DNA from 3 places in the Lysinibacillus sp. VIII_CA genome. Region 1 is predicted to be linked to each of the others. Evidence: riboswitches for the same ligand, from Rfam matches in the RefSeq annotation. Region 1 holds a riboswitch; each other region holds the start of a gene.
What was found. A riboswitch is a leader RNA that binds a small molecule or an ion and turns the genes downstream of it on or off. The one in region 1 is predicted to bind S-adenosylmethionine.
Positions count from the first base shown of each region.

Region 2: linked by a shared signal. The riboswitch ahead of ACP3VS_RS07035 (Na+/H+ antiporter NhaC family protein) and the one ahead of metK (methionine adenosyltransferase) in region 1 are both predicted to bind S-adenosylmethionine.
Region 3: linked by a shared signal. The riboswitch ahead of ACP3VS_RS09730 (cyclase family protein) and the one ahead of metK (methionine adenosyltransferase) in region 1 are both predicted to bind S-adenosylmethionine.

Region 1 is NZ_JBNFXM010000002.1:32,688-35,942, forward strand. Features, by position in the region: gene pckA (phosphoenolpyruvate carboxykinase (ATP)) at 1-1,089, opposite strand, end outside; SAM riboswitch class I at 1,481-1,599, shown strand; gene metK (methionine adenosyltransferase) at 1,884-3,080, shown strand.
Region 2 is NZ_JBNFXM010000003.1:336,109-339,363, forward strand. Features, by position in the region: gene ACP3VS_RS07030 (DUF3953 domain-containing protein) at 1,306-1,422, shown strand; SAM riboswitch class I at 1,548-1,651, shown strand; gene ACP3VS_RS07035 (Na+/H+ antiporter NhaC family protein) at 1,756-3,036, shown strand; gene ACP3VS_RS07040 (VanZ family protein) at 3,252-3,255, opposite strand, start outside.
Region 3 is NZ_JBNFXM010000005.1:180,318-183,572, reverse strand. Features, by position in the region: gene ACP3VS_RS09740 (Cof-type HAD-IIB family hydrolase) at 1-539, shown strand, start outside; gene ACP3VS_RS09735 (DedA family protein) at 631-1,227, shown strand; gene ACP3VS_RS09730 (cyclase family protein) at 1,257-1,994, opposite strand; SAM riboswitch class I at 2,084-2,190, opposite strand; gene ACP3VS_RS09725 (hypothetical protein) at 2,291-2,692, opposite strand; gene ACP3VS_RS09720 (AraC family transcriptional regulator) at 2,855-3,255, opposite strand, start outside.

The DNA.
Region 1 (3,255 bases):
TTGCTCTTTTGTTAATTTGCTGATAGGAGGTAATACGCCAAACGCATCAGCTGTTAGGAAAATGATTGTTTTTGGATGACCTGCTACAGATGGATCAACAATATTTTCGATGTATTGGATTGGATAAGCTACACGTGTATTTTCTGTTAATGAGCCATCATCATAGTCACAAATACGAGTTTCTGGATCAACAGCTACGTTTTCTAAAACAGAACCGAAGCGGATTGCATTGTAGATTTCTGGTTCTTTCTCAGCAGAAAGGTTGATCGTTTTTGCATAGCAACCCCCCTCAATGTTGAATACTCCATTATCAGACCAACCATGTTCATCGTCACCGATTAGCTTACGGTCTGGATCAGCGGATAATGTCGTTTTACCAGTACCAGATAAACCGAAGAATAATGCTACATCGCCAGCTTCACCAACGTTTGCTGAACAGTGCATAGAAAGGATTCCTTGTTGTGGTAATAAGTAGTTCATAATTCCGAAAATAGATTTTTTCATTTCACCAGCATATTCAGTACCACCAATTAAGATAATTTTCTTTTCAAGTGATACAATGATGAATGTTTCAGAAGCAGTACCGTCAACCGCAGGATCTGCTTTAAAGTTAGGAGCTGAGATGACAGTGAAGTCTGCAACATGCGAAGCTAATTCTTCTTTAGTCGGACGGATAAATAATTGATGAGCGAAAAGGTTGTGCCAAGCGTATTCATTAATCACTTGGATGCTTAATTGTGAATCTTTGTCAGCACCAGCAAAACCTTTGAATACGAATAATTCATCACGTTCTTTTAAATATTTTATTACTTTTACATACAGATTATCGAACACTTCAGAGGAAATTGGTTGATTGACTTTACCCCAGTCAATTTGATCTTTTGTGCTTTCTTCTTCTACTGTATATTTATCTTTAGGTGAACGACCAGTGTATTTGCCAGTTTCTGCACGAACTGCGCCATCTACTGTTAACATTGCCTCACCACGAGAAGTAGCTTTTTCTGCTAATTGTGGTACTGAAAGTTGAACATTAATGTTACCGCCGTTTAATAATTCCTTCAGTTCGTTTGCAATTTCTACTGAATTCATCGATTAAATACCATCCTTTTTTATAGTATTCCCTTGGTTTAGAGGGATTTTTTCTTAATTTCAAAAATAGTATAACACAATGGGTTAAATAATCTATACTAATTAAGAAATTATTTTAGAGTTTTTATTACTTTTCAATAAACTGACAAAAAATAATGTTTTTCGAGTAGAAAACATTCAATGCTACAGTAAATTGTCTAAAATTTGAGCCACACATATGTTACCACAAGAAGCTAGGTATGTTGTAGGGATTAAATTTCTTCTATTTACATCATCACCCAAGTATGAAAATTTTATGGTGATAATTTTGTTCTTCCTTTCTATACAGTAATACATAAGAAAATATTTGACAACGATTGACCTTTTCAGTAACATGAAAATTGAACGGATACTCTTATCCCGAGCTGGTGGAGGGTCAGGCCCTGTGAAACCCGGCAACCTGCATGTATTATTTCACAACATGCGTTGGTGCCAACCTGATGCAAGGGAAAATCCCTTGAACGATAAGAGTGAAAGGTAACGAAGTCATTATTCCTTTCCTCATGTATAGTAACGTGAGAAAAGGATTTTTTTATTGTTAAAAATTAATGTAAAGGTAAGTATATGTAGTTCTTTCCTTATTATAATGACGGGTCTTTCGAAATCCTCGTGTTTTTAAGTAGCAGTTATTTTTTCTCGTAAAGTGAAATGACAACAACAGCGGCTTGAGAGAGTTCAATCCTTAGGAGCGGACTTGACATGGGTAATGAGTACCGTACAAATACTTTTTGTAAGAGTAATAGGAGGAAAACTAAATGACAAACCGTCGACTGTTTACATCAGAAAGTGTAACAGAAGGGCATCCAGATAAAATCTGTGACCAGATTTCGGATGCCATTTTAGATGCTATTTTAGCAGAAGATCCAAATGCACGTGTAGCGTGCGAGACAACTGTAACAACAGGATTAGTATTAGTAGCAGGAGAAATCACTACTTCTACTTATGTAGATATTAAAGGCATTGTACGTGATACTGTGGCGGAAATTGGATACACACGTGGTAAATATGGCTTTGATGCTGAAAACTTAGCAGTACTTGTAGCAATTGGTGAGCAATCTCCAGATATTGCCCAAGGCGTTGACCAAGCTTTAGAGGCCCGTGAGGGTTCTATGACAGATGCAGATATTGAAGCGATTGGTGCAGGAGACCAAGGCTTAATGTTTGGCTATGCATGTAATGAAACACCCGAGTTAATGCCATTACCAATTAGCTTAGCTCATAAATTAGCACGTCGTTTAACAGAAGTTCGTAAATCTGGGGAGTTAGCTTATTTACGCCCAGATGGTAAAACACAAGTAACAATTGAGTATGATGACAATAACGTACCTGTTCGTGTCGATACAATTGTTATTTCAACTCAGCATGATGAAGAAGCAACACTTGAACAAATTCAGGCCGATCTAAAACAATTCGTGATTGCTCCTGTAGTGCCAAGCGAATTATTAGATACAAACACAAAATACTTTATCAATCCAACTGGCCGTTTCGTAATTGGCGGACCAAAAGGAGATGCTGGTTTAACGGGCCGTAAAATCATTGTTGATACATACGGTGGTTATGCACGACATGGTGGTGGTGCATTCTCAGGTAAGGATGCAACAAAAGTAGACCGTTCAGCTGCCTATGCGGCACGTTATGTAGCTAAAAATATTGTAGCAGCTGGTTTAGCAGAACGCGCTGAAGTACAGTTGGCTTATGCAATTGGCGTTGCACAGCCTGTTTCCATTGCTGTAGATACATTTGGTACAGGAAAAGTGACGGAAAGCAAAATTGTAGAATGGGTTCGTGAGCTATTTGATTTACGCCCAGCAGGTATCATTAAAATGCTTAATCTTCGTCGTCCAATTTATAAACAAACTGCAGCTTATGGACACTTTGGTCGTACAGATGTAAACGTCCCATGGGAACAAACTGATAAAGCTGACGCATTACGCATAAAAGTACAGCTGTAAACTATTGTGCTAAAGTGCTGAAGTCTTTAGAAAATTATTCTAATGTATTATGAACAAAAGGGGCTTTTCTGCCCCTTTTGTTTTTTTGCAAAAATACCTCGCCCTTATTCCTTGAACAAATAGTGTCATGGAAAGCGAGGAATTTTTTATGAAGGTACAATTTCTTTGTAGGTTT
Region 2 (3,255 bases), on a different contig from region 1:
GTAGAATACAAAAACTAAAGCAAGCTAGTAACATTCACTTTTCACAAAAAGGCCAGGATTCACTTATTCCGTGATTTCCTGGTCTTTTTGTGCAGACAATCCTATTTTATACGAAAAAATAGGACAAATAGTGAAACTTTTTAGCTGTTTTTTCGTATTCATAATTGAATCTAAAGCTAAGCAATATTATTAGTAAGATTCACTTTCACTTAAAAGGCTAGAACTTACATAATTATGTAGGCATCTAGTCTTTTTTGTTGCCTTTCTACTTTTATGAAAATCATGAACTTTAGAAAATTACATAGCAATGAGTAAATCCTATGCTCGAAAAAACAAGAATTCCCCCAAAAATTAGATTGGAAAATATTTTAACTTGTTCAACGCCTTAACTTAGCGTAGTATTAATACGAATCAAAACTAAGTAAATTAGTAAGATTCACTTTCACAATAAAACCAGGCGCTCTTCTATGAGGAGCATCTGGTTTTTTGTTTTTATCTGAGATTTCAAGAACATTAATTTATGAGGCAAGCTAGCCTTATCTTACAAACGTAGCCATACTTCCAACAAGTTATTTTTTGTTAATCGAATGTCATTAGTTGTGAAAAAGAGGCGAGAGCTGAAATTCCCATGGCCCGTTTTGCCATAAAGGGATAGATTTTTTGAGCGAACCGAATTTTACAAATGATTGTTTAAATGGGTATTGTTGGATTTTTTAAAATTATAAATCAATTTTTAAATGGTAATAGTTGTCACTATAGAGGTTAGACAAAGGATGCATCAATCGAAAAAATTAATCGGTCTTTTAGTCATTGTATATGTTTGTACATTGTTAGTTTTACCCTCTACAGATGGATTCGTTTCGGAATAATTGATGGAGGTTCTATTATAATTAGCTTTATTTCCTTATTCTTCTTCGGGTAACCATAGCGGTATTAAAGAAGTTAAAGATGAACTGGATAAGCATATTGAAGCACACAATGCTAAAATTGGATAGTATGTTTTAATGATTTTAGCTTGTCTAATTTTTTTTGCTTCAGAGGGTGTCTCCAATTTAAATGACATGAAAAATTATCCTTTGTTCTTAGTCGTTGGGTTTACATTGGTCATATCACCTATCATAGAATTTATTTATTCAAAAAAAGTTAGATAACTGACAGTATTTGTTTAAGCAAAAAGGGAGGAATCGTTTTGTTAAAAACAGTACAAATTATTTTATCAACGATAGGCATCACGCTTTCCGTTTATGGACTTATTCATATGAATACCGCCTAAATTTCTTAATGATCCTTTTCCTAGGTTTATTTATGTTAACATTAGGAATTAAAGAGTTTGGGAGAGAGAGAAAATTATATGGTTGTTTTCTAGTTGGCGCATTTATATTTTCGGTATATGTGTCTATACAAAGCTTCATATTAATCTAAAAAGTTGAATTCTGGACCTTAAAGATAGTGCCAAGAAATTTTTTCTAATTAAAAACATGTTGCAATTATGGATGTTTTATTTTAGTATTTTAATATTGTGTCAAAAATATAATATAATATTTTTCTTCTTATCAAGAGAGATGGAGGGACTGGCCCGATGAAATCTCGGCAGCGGAACTATTAAGTTACTGTGCCAAATCCAGCAAGCAATGTCCTTGATAGATAAGAGGAGCGTTTTAACTATAAGGCCTCTTCTTGTTATTTCAAGATGAGGCCTTTTTTATGGTGAACAAACAAAAATAGGGCTGATTTTTAATTTTTGGGAGGTAAACAATGAGGAGAGAGAATCCATGGGCGCTAATCCCATTTGTTGTTTTTATAATTTTATTTATTGGTTCAGGGGTTATGACGGGTGATTTTTATGCCTTCCCTGTTATTGTAGCTATTAGCATTTCGGGAGCTGTGGCTCTAGCGATGAATCGAAAAGAATCGTTTTCACGGAAGGTTGATATTTTTTGCCAAGGTGCTGGAAATTTAAATGTCATGCTGATGGTTATTATTTTTCTATTAGCAGGGGCATTTTCAGAGGTAGCCAAGGGGATGGGGGCCGTAGATTCCACTGTTAACTTTGCATTATCAATTATTCCGCAAAACTTGCTTGTTGTAGGTTTATTCATCATTGCCTGTTTTATCTCTCTATCCATGGGTACGTCAGTGGGGACAATTGTTGCACTGGCGCCCATAGGAGTTGGGATAAGCGATCAGACTGAGCTATCTATTGCTTTAGTGATAGCAGCGGTTATAGGCGGTTCAATGTTTGGTGATAATTTATCTTTTATTTCAGATACTACTATTACTGCCGTTCGTTCACAAGGAGCGCAAATGAAGGACAAATTTAAGGTCAATTTTTGGATTGTATTGCCGGCAGCTATGGTTACGAGCATTATTTTAGGGTTTATGACATCCGGTGGAACAGCTCAAGTAGAGCATTTAAGCTATAATTGGGTAAAAATTGTTCCCTATGTTTTAGTGATTATTTTAGCGTTATCGGGAATGAATGTTTTCCTCGTTCTTGCATTAGGGATTGTCCTCGCCGGTGCAGTTGGCTTAGCAGATGGCAGCTATCACCTAATGAGCCTTATACAAAAAATTGGCGAAGGAATGGAAGGTATGTTTGAAATCGCCTTTCTAGCTATATTAATAGCTGGAATGGTGGAGGTTATTAAATTTAATGGAGGAATTGACTTTTTGCTCCGCCTTGTAACACGCAGGATTAAATCGCAGAAGGGCGCTGAATTAGGTATAGCTGGTCTTGTGGGCCTAACTAATTTATCTACGGCCAATAATACAATTGCTATTTTAATTGCTGGGCCGCTTGCCAAAAATATTGCTGATCAGTATGAGATTGAGCCGAAAAAATCCGCAAGTATTTTAGATATTTTCTCCTGTACGGTTCAAGGTCTTCTCCCATACGGAGCTCAATTCCTAGTAGCCGCAAGCGTTGCCAAAATATCGCCAGTGAGTATCTTACCATACGCGTTCTATCCTATTCTTATTGGTATTTGTGGTATGATAGCTATTCTCATTGGGTACCCGAAAGAAAAGAAGGCCTAAACTTTTCTTTCAGACTGTAGACAAAAGTCATCGAGAAGTTCACTCTCGATGACTTTTGTCATTTTTAATATTTGAGTAATATACTACCAAACCTAACATGCTCCACTCTTAGGAAGCTGTCTATTTTTTAGGGGATAATTCATTCAAATAGGGAGCTCATTACAATGGAAAGCCCGGTTGTCCGTTAATTGGACCCAAATATTCGGAATGAGCTATTAC
Region 3 (3,255 bases), on a different contig from region 1:
AAATTCCGATTGAGAAGGGCATTGTTCAAAATGTTCAAGCTTTTGCACAGCAACATCAGCATTCCTTAACATTTTTTACAGAACAACTTACGATGAATGATATACAAAATCCATTAGCCTTAAGCGCGATGCAAGAGACATTGTCTTTATGTGATTTTCCAGTTAGAAAAGAAAGCATTATGGATGAAGAGGTTTTTCTTATGTGCCTTTATGCTGATGAACAGGCTGAAAAAAGATTAGCTCGTCAATTTTCGAATATATTACGGCAACGATGGCATCCTTATATTGTGAATGTTTTACAGCAAGATGTGTCCAAGTCGATAGCCGTAAAGGCTGTACTTGATTATTTTGAGATTAATGCTAAGGATGCCATAGCTTTTGGAGATGGAGAGAATGATATAGATATGCTAGAGCTGGTTGGCCTTGGGGTAGCTATGGGGAATGGGAGCCAAGCTCTAAAAAATGTTGCAGATTTTGTTACAAAGAAATCCATTGAAGGTGGCATAGATTTTGCTTTACGAAAGCTGCACATTATTTAACGACATGGAAAGGAAGTAAAGTGGAGGCTTGAGAGACTCTTTTGGTATACAGTTATGAGTATATAGAACAATGTATTAGGTGGGATGAAAAATGGCGCAGCATGTGCAATCTCTAATTGAACATTACGGGTATTTTGGCATCATCGTGATCCTAATTGGAGGCATTGTTGGGTTGCCACTTCCCGATGAAGTATTTTTAACTTATGTAGGCTATAGTGTTTATCGAGAAAGCCTTGGACATATCCCAGCTTTAGTAAGTGCTCTGATTGGCGCAATGGGGGGGATTACTTTAAGCTACTATATCGGCCGTCGATTTGGCTTACCGCTCTTGCAGAAATATGGGCCAAAGATTCATATAACTGAGCAAAAAATTGAATTTACTAAAAAAATGTTTATGAAAGTGGGGCCTTTTTTATTAATTGCTGGCTATTTTATTCCTGGTGTACGCCATCTAACAGCCTATATCGCCGCTATCAATAATTATCCATATAGGAAATTCGCTTTCTTTGCTTATACAGGGGCATTTATATGGACTTTTACATTTATAACCTTAGGAAAAGTGCTAGGAGAGAAATGGCGATTCGTCGGTTACTATTTATCTCATTACAGTATGTACGTCATCTTGCTGTTTGTCCTAGTCATGTTAATTATTTATTATTTATTTAAAAAAAGAAACGTACAAAAGTAAAAGTCAGTAGGATTCCTACCGACTTTTTGTTATGGCAATATGGCAAATGAACGTACAGGGAATCCAGATGCTTTTTCAGGCTTGGGTACTATATTAAAAATAATAGCACCTATAGGAGGTAGCTTGTCTAAATTAGTCATGAGCTCAATTTGATAAGTGTCTTGATTGAGGACAAAATATTCACCAACTAATTGGCCACTTTGACGAAAATCAGTGGCAGAATCAGTATCAAAAGTTTCATGACCTATTGCACTTACTTTACGTTCCTTGAATAGAAATTGTAAGGCCTCCAAGCCCCAACCTGGGAGATGATTATCTCCATTGACATCTTTATTACTAAATGCCTCTTTATCTGGCCAACGCTTACTCCAATCTGTTCGCAGTGCCACAAATGTACCTTCTTCAATCTGTCCATAGTGTGTCTCGAATTCTAGAATATCTTGTACACTGAGCGTAAAGTCATGATTACTAGCAGCCTCCTGTGATTTATCAATGACGATAAGCGGAAGAACAAGCTCCTTTAGTGCTAATTCATCTAGAAATCGAGTATCTCTTACAAAGTGAATGGGTGGGTCAATATGTGTTCCATATTGTCCAGGAAAAGAAAACTGCTGTGCAAAAAATCCATCATCATGCGAGAATAATGTTTCAAATTTAGCATCTTCAAACATGAAAAAATGAGGTGAGTCTGGGCCGAAGGTATGTGTCAAATCGACCCATTGTTTTGATTTTAGTAAGTGCAATGCTTGTAAAAGTTCGTTAGACATTAAATTCCCTGCTTTCTAAAAGTAGTAGTCAATAAAAAAAGAGTCCTCAATCGAAGAGGACTCCCGGAATCAAACATAGGTAGTGCGTCTTCTCATCTTTCAGGCTTAAATTTTGCCAATAGGAATTAGCACCATACTGCTTGAGCTGGTTGCTGAGACTTCATCGGGCCGATCCCTCCGTCTCTCTAGATAAGAAATAGGATATAAGAATTTTCAGAAATAATAGTATAAATACTTTAACATATATTTTTATAGTTTACAACTTTGATAGGATTACAGGGTTAAAATTAATTTACTTACCAATTCAAAATTAACGTTACTCGACAGCAGGCACTATCCATAAGCTGTATTCTAAAATTATCTGGTGTATAGTTGGTTTCAAATTTTGTAGTAATGCCTGTGGATGTAATTAATTTTTCGACCTCTGTTTTATTTGAAAGCTGTGCAGCATTCTTTAAGTCATGTGCAAATTGTTGAGAACTATCAATTTTATCTGTAAGTAATTGTGCCTGCTGCATAATCGTCTTTATCCGCGTAGCTGAAGATATTAATTTTTGTGTATCAACAGGGGGAAAGGGACTATTACTAGTCGGCATTGCTAAATGTTGTGAAAAGGTTCTAGCTGCAAGTTGATGGTCTGTCGATGGTATCGGGTAATGGTAGGGGTGAATAAAATAAGGATAAGGATTATAATACAAATCAATTCCTCCTAGCCAGAAGCTGATATCTTATCTTATGTATCATGATCTTTTTAGGTGTTTGAATAACGCCATTCCTGTACTGAAGTGTTAATATACTATGCTGAATGGTATGCCACACAAACTAAAAAAGGAAGCGATGGCGCGCTTCCCTTTTGTTCTTTAGCCAAGAACGTTTAATACATCATCTATTTTTTTGCTATGTGACAGGATTCCATAATTCATCCACGTTAAAAAATCCACCTCATAGACACAGTTTCTTTTAACAGCCCTTAGGTTTTTCCACATAGAGGATGTTAAAATAGTACGCTCTTCATTCTCATAAATGGAGTGTTGCTTGTCGAAGGTGATAAACAAATGATCAGCGTCTAGTTGTTGCAGCTGATTTGAAGTCAGATGAGCTTTACGCTGATTAAGCGGTATTTTCCACACCAATGGATCAGGCGTTAAGCCTAAGTCACGGTATAGAATTGGCCCTGTATAACCGCAATCAGGGCCAGCATACAGTGTAATGCCAATGGCTGAAATGCGAAGAAATGCCACACTTTGTCCGTAAACGGATC